DNA from 3 places in the Butyrivibrio fibrisolvens genome. Region 1 is predicted to be linked to each of the others. Evidence: riboswitches for the same ligand, from Rfam matches in the RefSeq annotation. Region 1 holds a riboswitch; each other region holds the start of a gene.

Evidence for each region. Region 1 has a riboswitch for thiamine pyrophosphate ahead of thiE (thiamine phosphate synthase). Riboswitches for the same ligand answer to the same signal wherever they lie in the genome.
Region 2: it holds a riboswitch for thiamine pyrophosphate, as region 1 does, so the genes downstream of both, thiT (energy-coupled thiamine transporter ThiT) here and thiE (thiamine phosphate synthase) in region 1, are expected to answer to the same signal.
Region 3: it holds a riboswitch for thiamine pyrophosphate, as region 1 does, so the genes downstream of both, thiS (sulfur carrier protein ThiS) here and thiE (thiamine phosphate synthase) in region 1, are expected to answer to the same signal.

What each region holds. Positions count from the first base shown of each region.
Region 1 covers NZ_CP065800.1:900,499-908,476, forward strand. Annotated here, with positions in the region: gene I7804_RS03650 (diacylglycerol/lipid kinase family protein) at 1-460, shown strand, start outside; gene I7804_RS03655 (peptidylprolyl isomerase) at 498-1,031, shown strand; gene I7804_RS03660 (helix-turn-helix domain-containing protein) at 1,221-2,060, shown strand; gene I7804_RS03665 (ABC transporter ATP-binding protein) at 2,105-3,787, opposite strand; TPP riboswitch at 4,224-4,326, shown strand; gene thiE (thiamine phosphate synthase) at 4,535-6,136, shown strand; gene thiW (energy coupling factor transporter S component ThiW) at 6,133-6,666, shown strand; gene thiD (bifunctional hydroxymethylpyrimidine kinase/phosphomethylpyrimidine kinase) at 6,740-7,594, shown strand; gene thiC (phosphomethylpyrimidine synthase ThiC) at 7,692-7,978, shown strand, end outside.
Region 2 covers NZ_CP065800.1:3,936,237-3,944,214, reverse strand. Annotated here, with positions in the region: gene addA (helicase-exonuclease AddAB subunit AddA) at 1-2,315, shown strand, start outside; gene thiT (energy-coupled thiamine transporter ThiT) at 2,488-3,198, opposite strand; TPP riboswitch at 3,308-3,422, opposite strand; gene I7804_RS16535 (HAD hydrolase-like protein) at 3,653-4,324, shown strand; gene hflX (GTPase HflX) at 4,308-5,621, opposite strand; gene asnA (aspartate--ammonia ligase) at 5,621-6,631, opposite strand; gene I7804_RS16520 (HPr family phosphocarrier protein) at 7,136-7,369, shown strand; gene I7804_RS16515 (ATP-dependent DNA helicase) at 7,493-7,978, shown strand, end outside.
Region 3 covers NZ_CP065800.1:2,787,891-2,795,868, reverse strand. Annotated here, with positions in the region: gene I7804_RS11560 (sodium-dependent transporter) at 1-627, shown strand, start outside; gene I7804_RS11555 (thiamine phosphate synthase) at 764-1,348, opposite strand; gene thiH (2-iminoacetate synthase ThiH) at 1,357-2,610, opposite strand; gene I7804_RS11545 (thiazole synthase) at 2,607-3,413, opposite strand; gene thiF (thiamine biosynthesis protein ThiF) at 3,457-4,122, opposite strand; gene thiS (sulfur carrier protein ThiS) at 4,153-4,347, opposite strand; TPP riboswitch at 4,567-4,673, opposite strand; gene I7804_RS11530 (hypothetical protein) at 4,760-5,440, opposite strand; gene I7804_RS11525 (ABC transporter ATP-binding protein) at 5,824-6,888, opposite strand; gene I7804_RS11520 (ABC transporter permease) at 7,014-7,978, opposite strand, start outside.

The DNA.
Region 1 (7,978 bases):
GTATTCTACGGACCAGACACTAAAAAATGCTCTGGGGCATGCCGCTTATATCCTTCAAAGTGTCAAAGAACTTCAGGATATAAGGTCTTATCATATGAAGATAACCTACGGTAATGGTACTGTGATAGAAGATGAGTTCATCTATGGTATGGTTACTAATTCTATACAGGTTGGCGGCATTCAGAATATAACCGGCAAGAACGTAAGGCTTGATGATGGCGAGTACGAGGTTACACTTGTAAGAAGACCTCAGAGTCTTATAGAGCTGCCTAATCTTGTAGGAGCACTTCTTGGTAACAGCAAGTTTAGTAGTAATGATCTTATAAGCTTTAAATTAAGCCATATCACTTTCGAATCAGATATTCCCGTTGCATGGACAAGAGACGGTGAATACGGCGGTGAGCATACGAAAGTAGAGATTAGCAATATACCGCGTGCTGTTGCAATTAAAGTTCCGTGATATGAAAATAATAATATAAAGAGGAAGGAATTATAAAATGTCTAATCAAAATCCTATAGTTACAATCACAATGGAGAGCGGAGATGTTATTAAAGCAGAGCTTTATCCGGAGATTGCTCCTAACACAGTTAATAACTTCATCTCTCTTATAAATAAGGGATTCTACAACGGAGTTATATTCCACAGAGTAATCAAAGGTTTCATGCTTCAGGGCGGAGATCCTGAAGGAACAGGTATGGGCGGCCCTGGATACTCAATTAAGGGTGAGTTCTCACATAACGGATTTAAGAACGACCTTAAGCACACACCAGGAGTACTGTCTATGGCACGTACTATGATCCCTGATTCTGCAGGTTCTCAGTTCTTCATCATGCACAAAGATGCTCCCCATCTTGACGGTGAGTATGCAGCATTCGGTAAGGTTACTGAGGGTATGGACGTTGTTAACACCATCGCTGAGACTCAGACAGACTGGAACGACAGACCTGTTAATGAGCAGAAGATGAAGAGTGTTACAGTTGATACTTTCGGCGTAACATATCCGGAACCGGAGAAGTTTCCTGAAAGATAAGAATTAATATAATGAGACAAAGGGCGGCTGTATTGACTTATTATTTGAGCTGAATAAGTCTATAGAGCCGTCATTTCTTTATCCCGACCAATATAGGGAGTAAGTTTGAAAATGCTTTATTTTCAAACACGAATTGGTGTCGCGAGCTCCACCAATATCGGACTATCAGTCACTCGTCTTACTCGCGACATGAGATTATTTATGGATATAGGTGAGAAATTTAAAAAAATACGCAAACAAAGAAAATTAACTATACAGCAGCTAAGCGAAATAGCGGGTTCAAAAGCAAGTATATCAGCCTTTGAGAATGGTAAATCTTCATTATCTACCGATGTTTTATTATCGTTGGCTTCTGAAATGTGTTTGAATTATGACGAAATTCTTGATATGCAAGAGAATAATATAAAAATAATTGCTCTTGATCATAAGATTCAGAAGGCATTAGCCACAAAAGATGAAGAACAGTTTCGTGAGTGCATCGCCTCAATATGGGAAAAGTATCATAAATCAGGCAATTATCAATATTGGATGTTAGCAACCAGTTGTGAAGTCTTAGGAGAAGATGTCTTTGGCTGGACGGCTTCGGAAAATCTTGTCGAATCGCTTAGAGATTACTTTTTTTCAATTGAAGTATGGACTATGTTTGATATTGCTCAATTAGGTTTAATAGTTAATAAATTGAATAATGAAAGCATTTATCTATTGGCCAAAGAAATACATAAACAGCTACATTCTCCCCTTCGTAATGGTTATGATAGAGTCGGAGTCGATACCATATTAGAAATGATAACTATTTTATTAAAACGTAAAGATAAGAATGATTCTAACAAGCTTATAGAATTATTAGAGAAAAGCGCTATGCCATTTTATTTTGCATATCAAACAGCAAGATTAAAGTATCTAAGAAGTATCTGGAACTGTCTTTTTACTAATGATGACTTGGCTATATCTAAAAAGGAAGCAATATTATCAGCGGTTGAAGTTATTTTATCCTCCGAAATAGCAGAAAAATGGCAATCAGATTTCTAATTGCCATTTCTTTCGCCAATACCCCAATTACCAACATTACCTATCTACGATACGTTATAAAGAGAATAGAAATATTCTTTCTTACTCATCAGTTCATCAAAGGTTCCTTGCTCAAATATGGAACCATTCTTAATGACAAGGATATGATCAAACTTAGTTAGCAACTTCTCATCCAATTTATGCGTTATAATTAGTTTTGTTGAATCCTTTATATTAAGAATTGCGGTCATTACATCATGAGATGTTTGATTGTCAAGTGCTGCAGTGGCTTCATCAGCAACAAAGAGCTTACTTTGCTTTAATATACTCCGGGCAATTGATATACGCTGACGCTCTCCACCTGAAAGGTTACACCCGCAAGCTCCACAATGATAATTAATTCCTTTTTCATTTACAATTGATCTTAATCCGGACTGGTCTATTGCCCAATCTATTAAATCCTTATCGAATTTTTTAAAAAGAGTGATATTATCAAGGATGGTTCCATCAAAGATAAATACATTTTGTTGAATGATGGAAACTTGTTCAGAAATAGAATCTAAATTATAATTCTTTAGGTCTGTGTCGTCATATAGTATTTCACCACTATAATTATCCATCATCCCGGCAATCAAACTAACCAAAGTGGTTTTTCCACTTCCTGATTCACCAACTATAGCGTATGATTCGCCATTATTGAGTTTAAGATTGATATTATTCAAAATGGTATTGTCTTCATATCCAAAAGATACATTATTTAGGCTAATGGCATCAGGGAACTCCTTTAATACTTCTCCAGAAGCAAGTAAATTATTTTGAAGTTCTTTTTCCATTTTATCAATTAGTGAAGAGGCTGCTTTACGTGTAGACAAAAGCTGTGGAACACTCATTATAGGTTTCATAAAATTACCAAGTAAACTTGTAAAACTAACAAGAATACCTACAGTTAAATTGTTTCCACGTAAGATAAAATATGCACCAAATATAAGAACCCCCAATTGTGGAAGAGTACCTCCTAATGAAAGAACCGTCTGAATTCTACCAATCTCACAATTCTTATTAAATTTAATTCTCTCTAATTTACGATCCCTATCGCAAAATAAACCTGTAACTTCGTGTTCTGCCTGAAAGCTTTTAATGACACTAAATCCATTTAACAGATCCTGAATAAAAGCCATGAAGTTTGAGTTTTCTAAAGACACGGCTTTTTCTTGTTCTGATAATCTGTTTCCTAAGATAGACGATAGTAATAAAGGAATAGCAAGAAATACAATAGTAACGATTGATAATAATGGACTGTAATATAACATGAGCCCCAACGCTCCGAAGAAGAGTACTATATTAGCAACTAATGAAGCAGTCCCTTTTATGTAATTGTTCTCGATTACAGCAACATCGTTAGTCATTCCGGATAGATATGTGCTGGTTTTTTCGTTATAAAAAGTTCTGGGAGCTTTTTTTATTAGTTCTTTATAAAGAGTATCTTTGTAAGTTGTTAAAGATCTTTTAACAACCAAAGCCTCAAAATAATACAAAGAAATAGATATAAGACCTATAAATGCTATAAGCAATGAGCATCTAAATACAACTAATTTAAAAGATGATAAACTACTAGATGATGCTACATCAATAATATTCTTTAAAAGTGCAGCTATTACGAGTGATAATAGACTATCTATCACTACTAATAATACATATATGCTGTATGTGATTCTATTATTCTTATATAAACACTTTTTTAAATTCATAGTATACCTCCATCAAGAAATAGCAAGTTCAATAACCGTAATATTAGCTATTGAACTTGCAACTTTCCATTTAGCAACCAAAACCACAAATGATGTTCTTGAGAGCTTCAAATGATCTTATAACAGAAGAATTTGTTTTCACTTTCATTAAGTTTTCCCCCTTTCGTTTGGCATATATAGAATATACAACTAATCAGCTTAAACTTTATGAAAGTTCGGAAATCCGAAAAAAGACACAGGGAAAAAGAAAAAACGCTTATAATTGGAGATTTTTGTTTTTGGAAGATGATGTATTGCAGGACAAACAGGAATAATACTTAATAGGAAGAAAAAAGCTGAAAGATATAAGCAGTGCATATACTTATTCGCTCCTTGCTAAAATCCATAACTAGTGCTACACTACAGTAGCACGTTAAAAAATTATGTATAAAATATAATACATGACAAGGGGAGCTGGTTACCGGCTGAGAGGTGTGAAGAACACGACCCTGTACCTGATTTGGATAATGCCAACGTAGGAATCGTCGACAAGTAGCATGCTACTTGTAACTATAGCAATACTTAGCGCCATCCAATTAGATGGCGCTTTTTTATTCGATAAGATTTCTTTATTGAATAAAGAGTATCTCTATGGATGAAGCAGTACTAAATGTTGTATGTAAGCTAAAACAGCGAGCATCTATAGTACAAAGCTTTCCTTCTATCCTCAGGTATGAGGAATCTAGCACATATTCAGCCAGCCACGATATGAATATGAAAAGTCTTATACGAAAACACAATCCTCAGATTCACATTATCACTAATAATATAACTGCTGAGATATCCGTTAATGCAGTACTTGCATTAGGTGCTGCTGCAATAGGCGCGGATAGCCTTCTTGAAGTGTCCGAAATCACTTCATCTTCTGATGCTCTTGTACTTAATACAGGAACTCCATCTATAGACAGATACGAAGCTTTTCGCCTTGCGGGGTTAAGCGCCAATACTAAAAACATACCTGTTGTTCTGGATCCTGTTGGAGTTGGAGCATCCACTTTTAGAAAAGAAAATATCTTACGTCTTCTTAATGATATCAATGTTACCTGCATAAGGGGTAATGCCACTGAGATTATGAATCTATGTGATTTGATCGTTGATAAAAGCTGTGATGAAAGACTTGATCAAACAGATGGAAGATTAGAACAACCTGATAATATAATGCCCTTTAAACTCCAATCTGATAAAGTAATCTCACGCGGCGTTGAAGATGCCGGCCTTGGATTTAGTAAGGATGCAGTTATCTCTTTATCCAAAAAGCTTGACGCTATCATTGTAATCTCCGGAGAAACAGTAACTGTAGTATCTGCAAGAGACGATTTCTATAAAGAATATCCGGGCGGATCTATTTTCCAAAAGCAGTTTACAGGTGCAGGCTGTATGATGTCTGCCCTTGTTGGTACTTACCTTGCTGCAGGAAGAAAAGGAAACATAACTGATATAGACAGCGTAGAAAGCTGCATTAGGGATTATGAAAGCTGTGCAAGGAAAGCTGAACGCAGAGTATATGGAAGCAGGAATATAGGCACGATGAATTATCGTAATACTCTCATTGATGAACTCAGCCTTCTTGATAAACCCTGGAGATACCGATTCGATAAAAGTGATCTTAATCTATATGCCATTACAGATAGAAGCTGGATTTTAAATGACAACGATTCTTGCAGTGAATCCTCCTTAGAAGATAACTCTTGTAATAGTAATAAAGCTTCAAAAGAATCATTATATTGCAAATCTTTGGAAGAAGCCGTAGAAAAGGCAATCCTTGGAGGCGCCACAATAATCCAGCTTCGTGAAAAGAATATATCAGATGATGAGTATATTAAAAGAGCAGAATCTATAAAATCAGTATGTGATAAATACAATATCCCTCTTATCATCAATGACAATGTTGACGTTGCCCTTAAAGTAAAGGCTGCAGGAGTTCATGTCGGACAGGGCGACACTTCTGTAAGCAAGGCAAGGAGCATCCTTGGAAAAGATTACATAATAGGTGCAACAGCCCATAACCTTGAGGAAGCAAAGATAGCTCAAACATGTGGTGCGGACTATCTGGGAGTGGGAGCTGCCTTTGGCTCTTCAACCAAGAAGGATGCCAAACCGCTTACAAGTCTTGAAACCTATAAAGAGATCACCTCTAACATTTCGATTCCGATTGTAGCCATAGGCGGTATCAATGAGTCCAATATGGATCTTCTTACAGGAAGCGGGATAGCGGGAGTAGCTATAATATCAGGCATTTTCAGTGCTTTAGATATAGAGAAACAGGCTAATATTTTAAGCCGGAAGGCAAAGGAGGATTTTTTATCATGAAAAAAGCTGAAGTTAAAAAACTTGTTGTTGCTGCAATGTTTGTAGCTCTTGCAGTATCACTGTCTACATTTTCTTTTCCCATAGGAGCATCCAAGTGCTTCCCCATACAGCATATGGTAAACGTACTGAGCGCTGTGTTCCTTGGACCATGGTACGGGGTACTGGTAGCGTTTTGTACATCTCTTATCAGGAACCTTCTTGGAACAGGAACACTTCTTGCATTCCCCGGAAGTATGGTAGGTGCCCTTTGCTGCGGTCTTGTATACAAGATATCCAGAAAGTTTATTCCTACTTATATAGCTGAAGTTGTAGGAACAGGTATACTTGGAGGCATCATTGCATTCCCTGTTGCAAGCCTTGTTATGGGAAAAGAAGCTGCTCTATTTACCTATGTCGTTCCATTCCTTGTAAGTACTGTAGGAGGAACTGTTATAGCAGCGCTCCTTATCACATTCCTTTACAAGACCCATGCCATCAATACACTTACAGCTCTACTTGATGATGCAGATTCTATCAGGTCCAAGGCATAATATCTCTTCCATTTCTTTTACATAAAAAATCACTCTGGATATAAAACATAGAGTTAAAAACATGAGGTTAAATATGATAAAACACACAGCACTTACAATTGCAGGAAGCGATTCATCGGGCGGCGCGGGAATCCAGGCTGATCTTAAGGCAATGCTGGCCTGCGGCGTATTCGGTATGAGCGCTATAACAGCGATAACTGCCCAGAATACAACAGGTGTTAAGAGCATCATGCAGGTCACACCTGATATCCTCTCTGATCAGCTCGATATGGTATTTACAGATATATACCCGGAAGCTGTCAAGGTCGGAATGACATTTAACTGCGAGCTTATCAAGGTTATCTCTGGTAAACTTTCTGAATATAATGCCCGGAATATCGTAGTAGACCCTGTCATGGTCGCTACAAGCGGAGCAAGACTTATCGATGAAAAAGCCATCGATAGTCTATGCAAGCTCTTACTTCCAAAGGCTGATCTTATCACCCCGAATATCCCTGAAGCAATGATACTATCAGGACTATCCAGCATATCTAACGAAGAAGATATGCTAGCAGCAGCAAGGATAATGGGTGAAACATTTGGCTGCTGCGTCCTTGTAAAAGGCGGTCATATGAGCGGTGATGAGTCATCTGCTGATGTATTGTATAAGACTGATAATTCATACTTCTGGTATACATCGCCAAGGATTGATAATCCCAATACTCATGGAACAGGGTGCACCCTTTCAAGCGCGATTGCATCATACCTTGCCAAGGGAGATCCTATGGAAATAGCGATTTCAAAAGCTAAGAATTATCTGAGCAAAGCAATCGCTGCAGGTCTAAATCTAGGCAAGGGGTCAGGTCCTTTGTGGCATATGACAGCTAATGTATCAGAACGCTCATATTCAGAAGATAGCAATAGTTCACATAATATTTCAATTTCATAAATATGACGTAAGGGTCAAAAGTCATTTCGATTCGAGCTTGCTCGAAATCGAATATGTATTTCTGTAACATATAACACATAATAGATTAGGAGAATTCATGAACAGACAGTATCACACACAAATGGAAGCAGCACGCATGGGAATCATAACTCCCGAAATGAAGATCGTTGCAAAAGATGAGGGAAGGACAGAAGAATATATCAGGGATCTGGTTGCCAAAGGCCAGGTAGCAATCCCTGCAAACCCCGCCCACAAAGTCCTTAAGCCAAGCGGAATCGGTAGTATGCTTAAGACCAAGATCAACGTCAACCTTGGTGTAAGCCGCGACTGTAAGGACTATGATATCGAGATGGAGAAGGTTATGAGTGCTGTAGATCTTGGCGC
Region 2 (7,978 bases), 1.1 Mb from region 1:
AGGATGGGCCTGATATATGGGGACTTGAAGATGAACCTATAAGGCCCGGACAGAAGCTTAACCCAAGACAAAAGGAAGCTATGGTAATAGCCGGAAGGATCAAAGAACTGATCAAAGACGGCTATGTATCTGATGGAAACGGCGGCTTTAGAAGTATTCATTATAGCGATATAGTGATCCTATTAAGAGCAACCCTTGGATGGGATGATACTTTTAGAAAGATTTTAGAGTCAGAAGGTATACCTGCATATATTGAGTCAAGAACAGGATATTTTGCAGCGATAGAAGTTGCGACACTGCTGAACTACCTGCGCATTATTGACAATCCTCTTCAGGATATACCTCTTGCATCTGTGATGCATTCTGCGATCGGAAGATTCACTGATGAAGATCTTGCCCGTATCAAAGCCTTTGTATGCGGCGACCTTAGAAAAAAGGAAGAAGAGATCCCTGATAAGTTCTATGAGCATCTTGTGTATATAGAGAAGTTTTCAGGACTTATATGTGATACAGGGCTTAGCGAAGATGACGGATGTGAAGATGATACTGAAAAAAGACAGGACACAGGATCAGAAAATACAGTACCGGATGAGATTAAAGAACTGGCGATAAGAGTTCATGCATTTCTTGATGCTCTAAGAGACCTAAGGCGCAGGGCTGTATATATGCCTGTTCATGAACTTCTTGAATTTATAATAGATTCTACCGGGTATCTTAACTATGTTACAGCTATGCCGGGAGGTATCAGAAGGCGTGCCAATATCGAGATGCTGCTTACAAGAGCAACCTCTTTTGAAAATACCAGCTTCAAGGGCCTTTTTAACTTCATACGTTATATAGAGGAACTCGAGAAGTATGAGGTGGATTTTGGCGAAGCCAATGTCATAGATGAAAATGCCGATGTAGTGCGCATCATGAGTATTCATAAGAGTAAAGGTCTGGAATTCCCTGTAGTATTCGTATCAGGTACTTCCAAAGGCTTTAATAAACAGGATACCAATGCGCCTGTACTTCTTGAAGAGGACGTAGGTATAGGCCTTAATGCAGTAGATCTGGATCTAAGAGTCAAGTCCGTAACTCCAAGGCGTATCATGATAGCTGACAGGATGAAAAAAGACAGCCTTGGCGAAGAGTTAAGAGTTTTGTATGTAGCACTTACAAGAGCCAAGGAGAAGCTTATAATAACAGGCCAGATAGGTAAAATGGATACGTTCATACAAAATGAGCAGTATCTGGCTTTTAGTAAAGGACCTAAAGATCAGGAACAGCTCCTTCCCTATTCTGCAAGGAATAAAGCCGGAGATTATCTGACCCTTATCCTTCGCTCTATGATAGGACATCCTGCGATGAAGGAAGTCGCAGATGCTCTTGGCGTAGACGTAAGCCTTATAGGATATGACAAGATAGCTGTTACGGACTCAGAGAACTGCAATACCGCAATTGAGGCAGCAGGCATAACTCCTCCTGCCAAGATAAAACTTGTGTATTCCGGTGATCTAAACTCTATGGTGCTCAAAGACCAGGTTGATAGTGTGATACGTAGGGAGAAACTTGAAGGCGGCATAACACCTCTTGATATAGATCAGGATCTTGGCAAGGCACTTGCAGATAACTTTGCTTTTGAATATGGTCACAAGGAATATGCTTCGCTATATACCAAGACAACAGTATCTGAACTAAAAAGAGCTGCTTATACCGAAGCTCTAGAGCCTGATACCAGGATCATAAGATCAGATGAAGAAGAATATGTCCCAAGATTCATCAAAGGTTTCGATGACGAAGATAAGCTGTCGGGAGCAGGAAGAGGAACAGCTTACCATAGAGTTATGGAACTTCTGGATGATGAGATACTGGCCAAAGATGACATTACTGCAGCGGACATTCTTGATTTTCTAAAACGTAAAGAGTCAGAAGGAAGAATGGACGAGCCGTCAGTAAAGAGCATCTATGCCAAAGATATCGTGGCATTCCTTGATACAGAACTTGGAAAGAGATTCAGGCAGGCTTCTATCAGGGGAGACCTATACAGAGAGCGTCAGTTCATGATGGGAATCCCGGCAACAGAAGTATCTAAAGATCTTCCTGATGGCGAGATCATGCTGATACAGGGTGTTATCGATGCATGGTTTGTAGAAGGAGATGAGATAGTGCTTGTAGATTACAAGACTGATCGTGTAAAGGAGGCATCTGAACTTCTATCAAGGTACAAGGTCCAGATAGATTACTACACAAGAGCTCTTGAAAGGATGACCCATAAGAAGGTCAGGGAGCGGTACCTGTACTCCTTTGCACTTAGCGAAAGCGTAGTCATATGATTGATGTATAAAAACTTCTCACCAGCCAAGGAAGCGTCCCTTCGGATTTGCTGGTGCTGCCATGGCTGGTGAGAAGCTTTTTTATGACAAAATTCAGATCTATAGAAAGAGGCTGCTACCTTAAATTGAAAATACATTTAAGGAAGCAGCCTCTGATTTTGGCAATGTGATATTATGAAGCCAGCTTATTTACAGCGATTCTCTTGGAATCAGCTTCGTTGGCAGCAACTCTGATCTGATTAAGTCCCTTTCTGACAGCAGGGATGAGGAGCACTACGATAGTGATAGCTGCTTCTGTGATGATATACAGTCCGTTATATCCAAATGAATATACCCATACATTCTGACCTTCAGGAGCATACATTCCGAAGAAGATAACACCTGACAGAACTGCAAATACCATACGGCCTACTATACCTATTAAATATCCGGAATACAATCCGTATTTTCTGGTGCTTGTAAGACCTGAAAGTCCCAGCGCTGTGAATGAGAATATATAGTCGAACAGCATCTGAGGGAAGCTTATGATATAAGGGTCTACGATCATCTGCAGAAGACCGTATGCAAGTCCTGCCATAAGTCCGCTTCTAAGACCATACAGATATCCAACAAAGCATACAAAAAACATGGATAGAAGGGTTATAGATCCACCCTGTGGCATTTTGAAAATCTTGACATTAGAAAGTACAAATGCAAGTGCTATGCACATGCCTGATACTACAAGCTGGCGTGTGCTGAATTTGTGCTGGTCTTTGGTGTTCTTAAAAAAACATGCGGCTACAACTGCAGCGATCAGCACGATAATAAGGGCTGCGTAGCCTGCGGTAGTGAATGAATAAGTGGTTTCGCCATCACTTGTGACAGCATTGAAGAATAATGACATTGAATATCCCTCCTTGCAGCATTAGCTGAAAAAATGTAATAAAATATTAGTTTTTTGAATATGCCCAAGGAAACGATCCGTTAGAATTAGTGCGTCACACTTACAGAAAGTTGATAATGAAATGCTTCCTTACGCCGGTATTACCCGGTTCAAGTAATAAGGGTCAAGCCATGTTATCAGTATAACAAAAGGCTCTTCTCAGCAAAGCTCCCCTAGCAGGTATTCAATTCTTAACCTTATTAAATCTAACACAGTAAGAGGATTTATTCAAGATATCCTTTGAACATAACCTTCCCTCAAACGTCATATTGATAAGAAACGAAATAATGCACAAAAAGTTCCGTAACTATTTATGCATTTTGAATATAATGGCTATTGCGTGAATGTGTCATTATATCGTACATTTAATAATGCGCACGTATGATAATCCATATATCCAAAGGGAGACGAAAACATGCTGAAGTACGTACTATTTGATCTTGATGGCACATTAACAGATTCCGGTCTTGGCATTACCAAGGCTGCGCAGTATGCGCTTAAAGACCAGGGAATAGATGAACCCGATCTTTCTAAACTTGGGTTCTTCGTAGGACCTCCGCTCAATGTAACATTTATGGAGCGATATGGTATGGACGAGCAGCATATGCTTAATGCCGTAGCCAAGTTTCGAGAATATTATAATCCTATCGGGGTATTTGAAAATAAACCTTATGAAGGTGTTGAAGAAATGCTCAAAGCTTGTCACGAGGCAGGTCTTAAGATAGCTATCGCATCCAGTAAGCCTGAAGTTATGGTCTATAAGGTGCTCAATCACTTTAAGCTTACATCATATTTTGATGTTATCGTAGGAAGTGAGCTTGACGGTCGCCGTACTGACAAGAACGAAGTAGTAGAAGAGGCTCTTAGAAAGCTTATGGCCAATGCTGATGAGACAGCAATGGTTGGTGACAGATGCTATGACATGGTTGGAGCAGTCAATCATGACCTTATGGCTCTTGGCGTAACCTATGGCTACGGAACATATCTTGAATTAAAAAATGCCGGAGCAGACAAGACTTTTGATACTGTAGAAGATCTTAAGAATTACCTGCTGGCGGCATGTGGTGCACTTAAGAAGTGCTGCTGATATATTCAGCGTATTTGTTTATATCCTGTTTTTTGAGCTTAGCTCTTATTTTGGTTCCTTCCGGAAGATATTCAGTAGTAAGGACTTCACTTCCATCGAGGATAGCAGCAACAACTGCTCCTTGAGAATATGGAATTATAAGTTCGCATTCCTGACTCCCTTCCAGAAGGACTTTGTCTATAAGGGACAGTAGTTCTTCTGTTCCGATATCCTTTTTTGCAGCCATATATATTCTGTGATCACGAACATATGGAAGCTGAACCATTGTAGATCCCTGTTCATCAGCTATATCTGATTTGTTGAAGACATATATTTTAGGTATATCCCCGGCGCCAATCTCAGACAGTGTCTTATCAGTGACTTCCATATGCCTGTTATAGTCAGGATCAGAGAAGTCTATAACTTCCAGTAGAATATCAGCATATTTGATCTCTTCAAGAGTTGATCTGAAAGCTTTGACAAGTGTTGTTGGAAGATCGTCTATGAATCCTACTGTATCTGATAGAAGAAATGACCTGTGACCTGCAGGAGATATCTTTCTTACAGTAGTATCAAGGGTAGCAAAGAGCATATCCTGTTCCAGAACCTTCTTGTCATCAGTATTACCATCCGCATAGTCTGTAAGGAGATGATTCATGATGGTTGATTTGCCGGCATTGGTATATCCTACAAGTGCTACCTTGGGAACAGAAGATGATAGTCGTCTGTTTCGCTGAGTAGATCGTTCCTTACTTACTGCTTCAAGTTCTCTTCTAAGTTCTGCAAGGCGGTGTTCGATACGACGCTTGTCAAGCTCTAGTTGTTTCTCGCCGGCACCTTTGCTTGACTTAGAACCGGAAGCTCCTCCTTGCCTTGTAAGACCTTTCCTCATATGGGAAAGTCTTGGCAGGAGATACTGAAGTCTTGCAACCTCTACCTGGAGTCTGGCTTCTCTTGTTCTTGCTCTATCTGCAAATATTAAAAGGATAAGAGCTGTCCTGTCGATAATTTCTCTGTCGAGGATCTTCTCAAGATTTCGTATCTGCATAGGTGACAGTGTCTGATTGAAGATAACAGCATCAGCATCGTCATATTCGATCCTTGCTTTTATCTCGTCAACCTTGCCGCTTCCAACAAAAGTGGCCTGCACAGGTGACTCAGCATTCTGAGTCACAACAGCGCAGACCTTCATTCCTGCCGCTTCAGATAGACCTCTGAGTTCCTGCATGGAACTTGCAAAGACGTCTTCATCGCGATCTGTATTAAGTCCGACCAGTATTACGACCGGTTTCTTTTCTTCTTTTATGATATCTATCATTATAAGAGCTGAATTCCGTTCTCTGCGCAGGCTTTCTCGGTCTCAAGTGGCCATAGAGAGCTCTGAACTTCACCTATATGTGCCTTGCGCAGGAAGAACATACATATACGTGACTGTCCGATACCACCACCGATAGTATAAGGAAGTTCCTTATCAAGGATTGCTTTCTGGAAAGGAAGCTTAGCACGATCTGTGCAGCCTGCCTTCTCAAGCTGAGATTTAAGTGAGTTCTCATCTACACGGATACCCATGGATGAAAGCTCAAGTGCGATATCAAGTACAGGATAGTATACAAGGATATCTGCATTAAGTTCCCAGTCATCATAGTCAGGAGCACGTCCATCGTGAGGCTCGCCTGATGCAAGTTTATCGCCGATCTTCATGATGCATACAGCACCTTTGGCCTTGGTGATGTAGTATTCACGTTCCTTGGGAGTGTATTCAGGGAACATATCTTCAAGTTCCTGAGTTGTTATAAAGAAGATATCATGAGGCAGGATCTCTTCGATATAGTCGTACTGGATAGAAAGGAACTTTTCAGTCTTTCTAAGGATCTTGTAAACCTGGCGTACTGTCTCCTTGAGATAGTCAAGATTACGGTCTTCCTTGCGGATAACCTTCTCCCAGTCCCACTGATCTACGAATATAGAATGAATGTTGTCAGTCTCTTCATCGCGGCGGATAGCATTCATATCTGTATAGAGACCTTCTTCTATATTAAAGCCGTATTTCTTAAGAGCGAATCTCTTCCACTTGGCAAGTGACTGAACTATCTCACCTGTATGATCCTTATCATTGAGGATATCGAATGCTACAGGACGTTCAACACCATTGAGGTTATCATTAAGGCCTGATGTAGGATCTACAAACAGAGGAGCTGATACACGCTGAAGATTAAGGCGTGCTGAGAGCATGCTCTGGAAAAAGTCTTTGACTGTTTTGATAGCAACCTGTGTATCATGGAGACTAAGCTCGGAATGATACTCTTTTGGAAGTTTAAGTTTCTCCATAATGGTATATACCTTTCGAATTTTGTATAAAAAAACTACTTTCTTATTAAAACTCTTTTTTTTTATTCATTTCAAGAGAAGTTTGAATAAATGTGAGCTGATTTTTATACAAGAATAGAAGTGATAAAACTGGTGCGCAAAAATGCGCGGATGAGTAAGTAATCATTTTATGAAACGAATCAGAAAAAGTCACGAAAATATATATCAAATACACGTAAAAATGATAATAATACATACAAATATGATAATTATTGAGCATTATTAAGCGCCTTTGAGTATATTTGATGGTAAAGTTTGTGCAATATTTAGCCCTGTAAAGCCTTTACAATCATCATGTATGATTTATAATAAATTGAAATTGAACGAGGAAATGTATAAGTTCGATTCGGTTTTTGGTATGAACTTCATCTTGTAAGAGATTGATGCTATTAGTATCATGATGGAGTCATGGGTTATTGATATACGGTTTCGGCAATGCCGTATATAAGAAAGGATGTTTTGATAATGGTAAAAGAGAGAATACAGCACGTTATAAAGTTATCACCTTCACAGGTCAAGGATTTTGTAAGAGCTGCAGAGAAGTGCGATTTTGATATTGATATTTCTTACGGTCATGTTGTAGTAGATGCCAAATCTATCCTTGGTATCCTCGGACTTGATCTTACTAGAAAGCTTACAGTAAGCTTCTTTGGACAGAATGAAGATTTCGAATCATATCTTGCAGGTGTTGCAGTATAATTTCTTATATTAAGTTAATTAGATCTTTTATGATTATAAAGCTCTTCGTGGTATAATCCATGAGGGGCTTTTTTCTATGCCTTTTTACATAAAAATAATCATAGATCAACATGAGGTTTATTAATGCAGATCAGAATCTCTGTCAGAGGCCTTGTCGAGTTCATATTACGACAGGGTGATATAGACAATCGAATACATACATCAGCTGAAAATGCCATGCTTGAAGGCGGCAGGATCCATCGTAAGATTCAGAAACAGCAGGGATCCAGTTACCATGCTGAGTATCCTCTTTCTTATAATATACATTCGTCCAAGTATGACCTTATCATCGAAGGACGTGCAGACGGAATCATAGAAGAAGATCCTGTTATCATAGATGAGATAAAAGGAACATACAAAAATCTTGATCACATGGATGAACCTGTGCCTGTACACCTATCGCAGGCTAAGGTTTATGCGGCCATATATCTGATTCAGAATTCGCTGGAACAGATTGGGGTCAGGATGACCTATTGCAGTCTTGAGACAGAAGAGATCAAAAAATTTGACTATACCTATTCTGCTTCACAGATCGTGAGCTGGTTTGAAGACGTTGTCAGTAAGTATAGA
Region 3 (7,978 bases), 1.9 Mb from region 1:
GCTACAGTCAATGTAGAGATATTCGATACAGGCATTGCTATAATGGCCGGTCTTATGATCATCCCTGCAGTATTTGCATTCTCAGGCGGAGATGCTACTTCGCTCGGAGCAGGACCTAGTCTTATGTTCATAACACTTCCCAAAGTATTTGCCGGAATGGGTATGACAAGACTTATGGGTATCATCTTCTTTGTACTTGTATTCTTTGCAGCTCTAACAAGTGCTATAGCTCTTTCAGAAAGTGCTATTTCTACATTCGAAGATGAGCTTAACTGGAGCCGTCATGGTGCTACAATCTTTATGGCACTTATCATGATAGTATTCGGATCACTTTCTTCACTTGGTTATGGACCTCTTTCAGGTGTAACTATACTTGGAATGCAGTTCCTTGACTTTTTTGATTTCCTTACAAACTCAGTCATGATGCCGATTGCAGCAATTTTCATATGTCTGTATATAATCAGGGTTATCGGCTTCCATGCTGTCGAGCATGAAATGACTAAAGAAGGTGGTACATTTAAACGTAAGGCTGTGTATAAATTCATGATCAAGTACCTTTGCATAGCATTTCTTTTGATCATTCTTATCAGCTCAATACTTCAGGTATTTGGAATCATAAAGATCTGAACATAGTATAAACGCTTAGTTCTTTTTATCATTGTCATAGGTAAAAAGAACTAAGCGTTTTTTATATCTGCAAAACACATTATGAAAAAGCAGGCTACGACAGGAAGCTTTAATTACAGCTTTTTGCTCTTTCCTCTTATTTCAAGATCTCGCCTTGCATATACCCGCTCATCATACAGCCTCCTGCTGCGCCGCAGCTTATGATCTCAGGCATCTTAGAAGGTGTTATCCCGCCAATTGCATATACTGGTATATGAACATGTTCACATAAATTCTTGAGAAAATCAGTCCCCCGCCCCGGAATACCTTTTTTGCAATCAGTATCGTATATGTGTCCTGCTATAATATAGGTGCAGCCAAGTCGTATGGCTTTAGCTGCATCTTCCGTGCTATGACAGGAAGCTCCGAGGATCTTTATCTTTTGTCTGTCAGCTCCAGAGACCTTTTCAAGAGCGCTTAAAGGCATATGAAGACCTTTGTTATTGGCTATGGCAAGCTCAGGATGATTGTGATAGATAAGCGGAACTCCATACATATTGCAGATAGGTTCTACCATGATAGCAAGCTTTTCATATTCAGATTCACTTAGATCTTTTTCCCTAAGTATTATGGCCTTTGGCTTTGACCTTGCTACATTCTCTATCCTGTTAAGAAAAGGTTCCTGGCAGAGCTTTCTGTTTGTTATGCATATCAAAGGCTGCGTCAATTGTTCGTTTTTCATGTGAGTTTTCATACATACAGATAGTCATTTAATACAGGCTGCAATCCTTCGTCTGAGATATCCGTATACATATGATCAAGGCTTCTTGAGTCATTTATCTCGAACTGCTCATCTCCCTTGGCATCTCCAGATTCTTTTCCCGTATACTTACTTTCGTGATCGCCAATTCCTGTAGATACGCCTGCAGACACCTTGGTTGCAGCGATCTTGACTATACCATTTCTAAAGGTACTGCTCTCTCTTGATGAAACTGTGATACCTACATAAGGAAGGAATATCCTGTATGCACAGATTATCTGGCATAGCTGCTTTTCATGAACGTCCATGGGATTTATCTTATCATTATTGATGATGGGACGAAGTCTTGGACATGACAGAGACATCTCTGCATATGGATACTTTCGCTGTAGGTAGTACAGATGCAGCGCAGTTGCAAGAGCATCCTTACGAAAGTCAGAAAGCCCCAGTAGTGCTGAGAAGGCAACACCTCTCATGCCGCCTCTTAAAGCTCTCTCCTGAGCATTGAATCTATAAGGCCAGACTCTCTTATGTCCCATGAGATGAAGCGATTCATATACATCTGTATCGTAAGTCTCCTGGAATACCGTCACATAGTCAGCTCCGCACTCATGCAGATATTTGTACTCATCTGTATTTAATGGATATACTTCAAGCCCTACATTCTTAAAATACTTTCTGGCAAGCTTGCAGGCTTCTCCAATATAGTGAACATCGCTGACACTGCGGCTTTCGCCGGTAAGGAGCAGGATTTCTTCCATGCCGCTTTGTGCTATAACCTTCATCTCATGCTCGATCTGCTCAGTGTTAAGGCACATTCTGTGTATATGGTTGTAACAGTTGAAGCCGCAATATACACAGTAGTTCTCGCAATAATTGGCGATATATAATGGCGTGAAAATATATACAGTATTGCCAAAATGTTTGCCTGTTTCATTCCTTGCCTTTATAGCCATCTCTTCAAGGAATGGCTCTGCAGCAGGTGACAATAGCGCTTTGAAATCTTCAATAGTGCAGGTATCATGGTCAAGAGCATTTCTTACATCCCTTGCAGTATACTTGTTATAGTCATAAGAATTAAAGGCCTTTAGTACTAAGTCTTGTATATCAGAAGTAATTTTCTCCATACCATCCATATACTCCATATGGTTAGTACGCACAGAGGGATCTGTTTCAAGCCTGTGTTTTTTCTCAAGAGCCTCTTTACTAAGAGTTTTGTTGTCTATAAAGAAGTTGTTCATCATGCGCCTCTTTCTTCCTGGTTAAGGAAACCTGTCAGAGGATCAGAAGCACTGGCGCCTCTTTCAAGTACTCTTCCAAGGCCTGCAAGATATGCCATACGACCGGCTTCTATACCCAGTTTGAAAGCACTTGCCATTCTTGGAAGGTCTCTTGAAGTAGCAAGCGCTGTATTGGCCATAACTGCAGCGCAGCCAAGTTCCATAGCTTCACAGGCCTGGGACGGCGCACCTATTCCGGCATCAACGATTATAGGAAGATCTATCTCATCTACAAGGATCTTGATGAACTCTTTGGTCACAAGTCCCTTATTAGAGCCAATCGGAGCGGCAAGAGGCATAACAGCAGCTGCTCCGGCGCTTACCAGATCTCTTGCAACGTTTAGATCCGGATACATGTAAGGCAGAACTACAAAGCCCTCTTTAGCAAGTGTCTCAGTAGCCTTGATTGTTTCATAATTGTCCGGAAGCAGATATTTTGTATCCTTCATGATCTCTATTTTGACGAAATTGCCGCATCCAAGCTCTCTGGCTATTCTTGCTATGCGAATAGCTTCATCTGCATTCCTTGCTCCGCTTGTATTTGGAAGCAGTGTTACATTCTCAGGGATATAGTCAAGGATATTCTCATGTTCTTTGGTGTTGGCTCTCCTTACCGCAAGTGTTACGATCTGGGCGCCTGCATCCCTTACAGCTGCCTGGATCAGCTTCATGGAATACTTGCCGGAACCTAGTATGAATCGTGAATTAAATGTTACTCCGCCAAGGACAAAAGGGTCATTATTATTTATAGCATTATTAGTATTCATAGCCTTCTCCTGTTTTTGTCAGTTTTTTATATAGATTTGTGCATTAGTTATTGGCAGCAGCTTTTTTATGTATCAGAAGTTGTATTATCTTGTGAGCCTGATGAGCTGCGCAGACCATAACTCTTGATGGAAGAAGCGAGTCGGCTTCACCTACATCTGTATGGAAATCTCCACACAGATAGAAGTGCTCTGATATCTGTCTTGTTATGATATCATTGGCATCTCCTGTACCTGCCATGCCTGATGCAGCCACAAGATCAGTATCAGGGAACACTTCCAGAACTGTACCTACAAGCATGGCTTTCTGCTCAGCATTATCAAAGGCTTCACATATCACGTCAGCGTCAGTAAGCAGATCTTTGATCCTGTCCGGACTTATCTTCTCATCATGAAGTTCAACTCTTGTAAGAGGAGCTATCTCAGCAAGATTATCAGAAAGCGCCCATGCCTTCTTCATGTCAAGCTGACTTGTCTTATAGAACTGTCTGTGAAGATTTGTAATATTAACTGTATCAAAATCTGTTAGTATAAGCCTTCCAACACCTGCTCTTGACAGCATCATCGCTATGTTAGAGCCGAGTCCTCCGAGGCCGCATATAGCAACTGTAGACCCTGCAAGCGCATCAACAACTTCTTTACTCTCTTTTTCTTCCTGAGCTTTTCTTAGCTCATAACCAAATGCTATTTGTGATTCATTATTAACGATCATATTAACCTCATTCCATGTAAAAACTACGACTCAGCCACCACCAACAAAGCTGACAACTTCTACAACATCACCACTTTTTAAAATTGTCTTTTCATAAGCGGCCTTAGGGACTATCTGCCCATTTAACTCAGTAACTACTCGTGTAAGTGCATAACCTTTTTGACTTAACATAGTTAGTACATCAAGGCCGTCCAGCTGGCAGTTTTCACCATTTACAGTAACCATAATCTCTCCTCCTGTTTTTGTATAAAAGTGATTGGGAATAGTGCAACGATCTTTGCTCAAAAAGACTTAGACATATGGATGATCATCGTTAATTGATCCGATTTAATGGAAAAATAAAAGCTACCGAAATCAATCGGTAGCTTTTATGGTCTATTTATCGAGTAATCATAAGCAATACTAATTATAATAAATTGCTCTCCCATAGTTATAAGCCATAATACATGACTAAATGGGCATCCCTACGTTGGCATTATCCAAATCAGGTTCTCGGTCGAAGGTCTTACCTTCCTCTCAGCCTTTTACAAAAGCTCCCGTCTGTTCAATTGTCAGAATAACTATACTACTAGAATATAAATAATACAAGTAAAAATGTAAAAATAATGTGGATAAGCTATAGTAATATGAGCAGGCATTATATAGCAACATACTTAAGGATATCATCAAATATCGAGTCAACATATTGATCTATCTGCTTCTCTTCGCTGCTAACAACGATATCGTCTATGATAGTACCTGTTTCTGCATCGCTTAGTACATACAGAACTTCATTGGCTCTGCAATATGCTTTATAGATCTTTGCAATCTGATCCTCAACAACGGCTCTTTCTTCTTCACGAAGCTCACAGGCTGACTCCCAGTCTTTTAACTTGATCCTGTGTTCATTGCCATCAAAAGCATAAGAACAAGGATAGAGTCCTGTAAGTATCACAGCCTTGAACTCAAGACCGGCGATTGCATCTATAGGTGCTACTACAACGCCCTTATTATTACTGATTGTAACGCCCATACCATCTTCTTTTTCCTGTGTGATGGCATATGGGATATTATTTTCATCAAGCATCATTTTGACCCAGTGCTGGATGTAATATCTAAGACCTTTATTATCTTTATTGGGATATAGGATTGCTATGTCTGAATAATCCAGTTTGTAAGTTGCAGCAATCTCTTTTACAGCTTTTACAGTTTCTTTCACGATATTGTTTCTTTTTATACCGGTTACAACATTAAGTGCTACATCATCGTTTACTGCTTCTTTGAAAAGTTCTATATAATCTTCTTTATTAAACTCAAGTGGCCATATTTTTACTGACATGATTATCCCCCTTGTAATTGCGAATTTATTTTGATCATCTGTTTATATTTTTCCAGGAAAAAGAACTAATACCTATCAGCTCTATAGGATCATGAAGGGCACTTGATCGTCATATTTACATGACTTTTGCCCTGTCACTTACAAAGTATATACGTAAAGCACCTATTGTAAACCGATTTTGGACAGAACGTCATTTTGGCCCGACGAAAAGCATTTTTGTTATGTAGTCAAACTTCTCACTTGGCCGGTGCCATGTCCGAAAAATTCCTCCAAGGCAGGCGAAAAATTTGAGTTATAAATATAAAGAAGCGGCTTACGGATTATGTCGAAAGCCACTTCTTCATAGATTTAATAATTTTTAGTTTTATATCTGAGCTTAAGTCTTATTGCAGTGCATACAGCGTATTTTCCTCAAAATTAAGGAACACTTCGTCTCCGACATTGTATATCTTCTTGTTGCGAGGGTTGTACTCCTGAATCTTGATAAGAGATCCGCCTATCTCAACATGATAATCCTGATAAGCTCCCATGAAGCAGGAATACCTGACAATACCTTTGATAACGCCATTATCTCCAAGTACTGCGCCTTCAGGTCTTAGAACGACATCGCAGTTTGAGCCGGGCGCTATATCAGATGTAGCACATGCAACTTCTGCCCCGTCTATAACTACCACGTCCTTACTTTTTACAGTGCCATTCAGGAAATTGGCTTCACCAATAAAGTCAGCAACAAATCTGCTGTTTGGATAATAATATGCCTCCTTTGGCGTTGATACCTGCTCTACGATTCCGCTATTCATGATGATGACCTTATCTGAGATGGCCATGGCTTCTGACTGGTCATGTGTTACATATATGGCTGTGATCCCGGATTTTTGCTGTATCCTTCTGATCTCTGTTCTCATGGATACTCTGAGCTTGGCATCAAGATTTGATAAGGGCTCATCGAATAGCAATACTCCAGGTTCTATTACAAGAGCTCTTGCAAGAGCGACTCTTTGCTGCTGACCTCCGGATAGCTGGTTGGTCATCCTGTTCTCCATACCTTCAAGACCTACAAGTTTTAGAATATCAGTTACTTTCTCTTTGATTACAGCTTTATCGAGTTTGCGAAGCTTAAGTCCATAAGCTACATTATCAAAGATATTGTAGTGAGGAAGAAGCGCATAGCTTTGGAATACCATCGCAGTATCTCTCTTATTGGGAGTAAGTGCATTGATAGGCTCATCTCCAAGATATATCTCACCCTCATCAGGACTTTCAAAACCTGCGATCATACGAAGAGTCGTAGTCTTACCACATCCGGATGGACCAAGGAGTGTTACGAAGCTTCCGGGCTCGATCGTAAGATCCGCATCTTTGACAGCATAGAAGTTCTTACCGGTCTTTGGATCTTTGTATATTTTTGATATATGTTCTAAACGAACACCTTTCTTTTCTTTTGCCATGTTATTTCCCCCTTGAGTCGTTGATTTTCCAGTTAAGTGAATTAGTGATCCCTTGTCTCCGTTCCCAGGAATCATTCTTGCAAAATTTTGGTCCCTTGTTTACGTCCCGAGGGACTATTTTGGAGTTATTCAAGGTTTACATTTCTGCTGGTACCGAATCGCTTAATCACAAGGTTCATGATAAGAACAGAACTGTATGTGATGAATATCAGGATTGAAGCAAATGCACAGGCGATTCCATAGGAACCCTTTTCTGCGAATTCATTGATCTGAACTGTGATAAGCAGATACGAAGGCGTAACCAGAAGGATGATCGCACTAATTGCTGTTATACTCCTTACAAAAGATGTAACGAATCCGCTCAGGAAGCTGTCCTTAATAAGAGGAAGTGTCACAGTCATAAAAACTTTGAAGCTGTCTGCACCCATATCATAAGCAGACTCTTCTATACTTTTGTCTATCTGGCGAAGGGCTGATATTCCGCTTCTGGTGCCTGTCGGAAGGCTTCGAACTATAAAAACGATCACAAGTATAGCGCCTGTCCCATACAGTCCCTGCAGTATACCACTTCCGAAAAGTCCTCCTGAAAAGCCTCTTATGTAACCTATACCAAGAACAGTGCCGGGTACTGCCATAGCAAGCATGGATACAGCTTCTATAAAGCCCTTGGCTATAAATTTCCTCTTAACAACAAGATAAGATATTATCATGGACAAAAGAGCTGTGATCGGCGCCGATATAAGAGATAAGATGAAGCTGTCCTTAAAAGCTTTAAAGCCTTTATACTTACTAAATACCTGTCCAAACCACTTAAAAGTCAGATGAAAATCATATCCCCAAGTACGGAACATAGCCCCAAAAGGAACACATATATACATAAGGATTACAAAAATAGCAAGAGCGCTGCACAAGATAGAAAGCGGCACAGTCACGCTCCTTTCTGTTATGAGCATCCTCTGCCTTGATGCCTTACCAGAAAGCGTAGCTGTGCTCTTAGCTTCAAGATAATATTTCTGAACCACAAACATGAGAAGCGTTATAGTAAGTAGTACTACCGCCATAGCTGCGGCGCCCTCTTTGTCATAAGCCC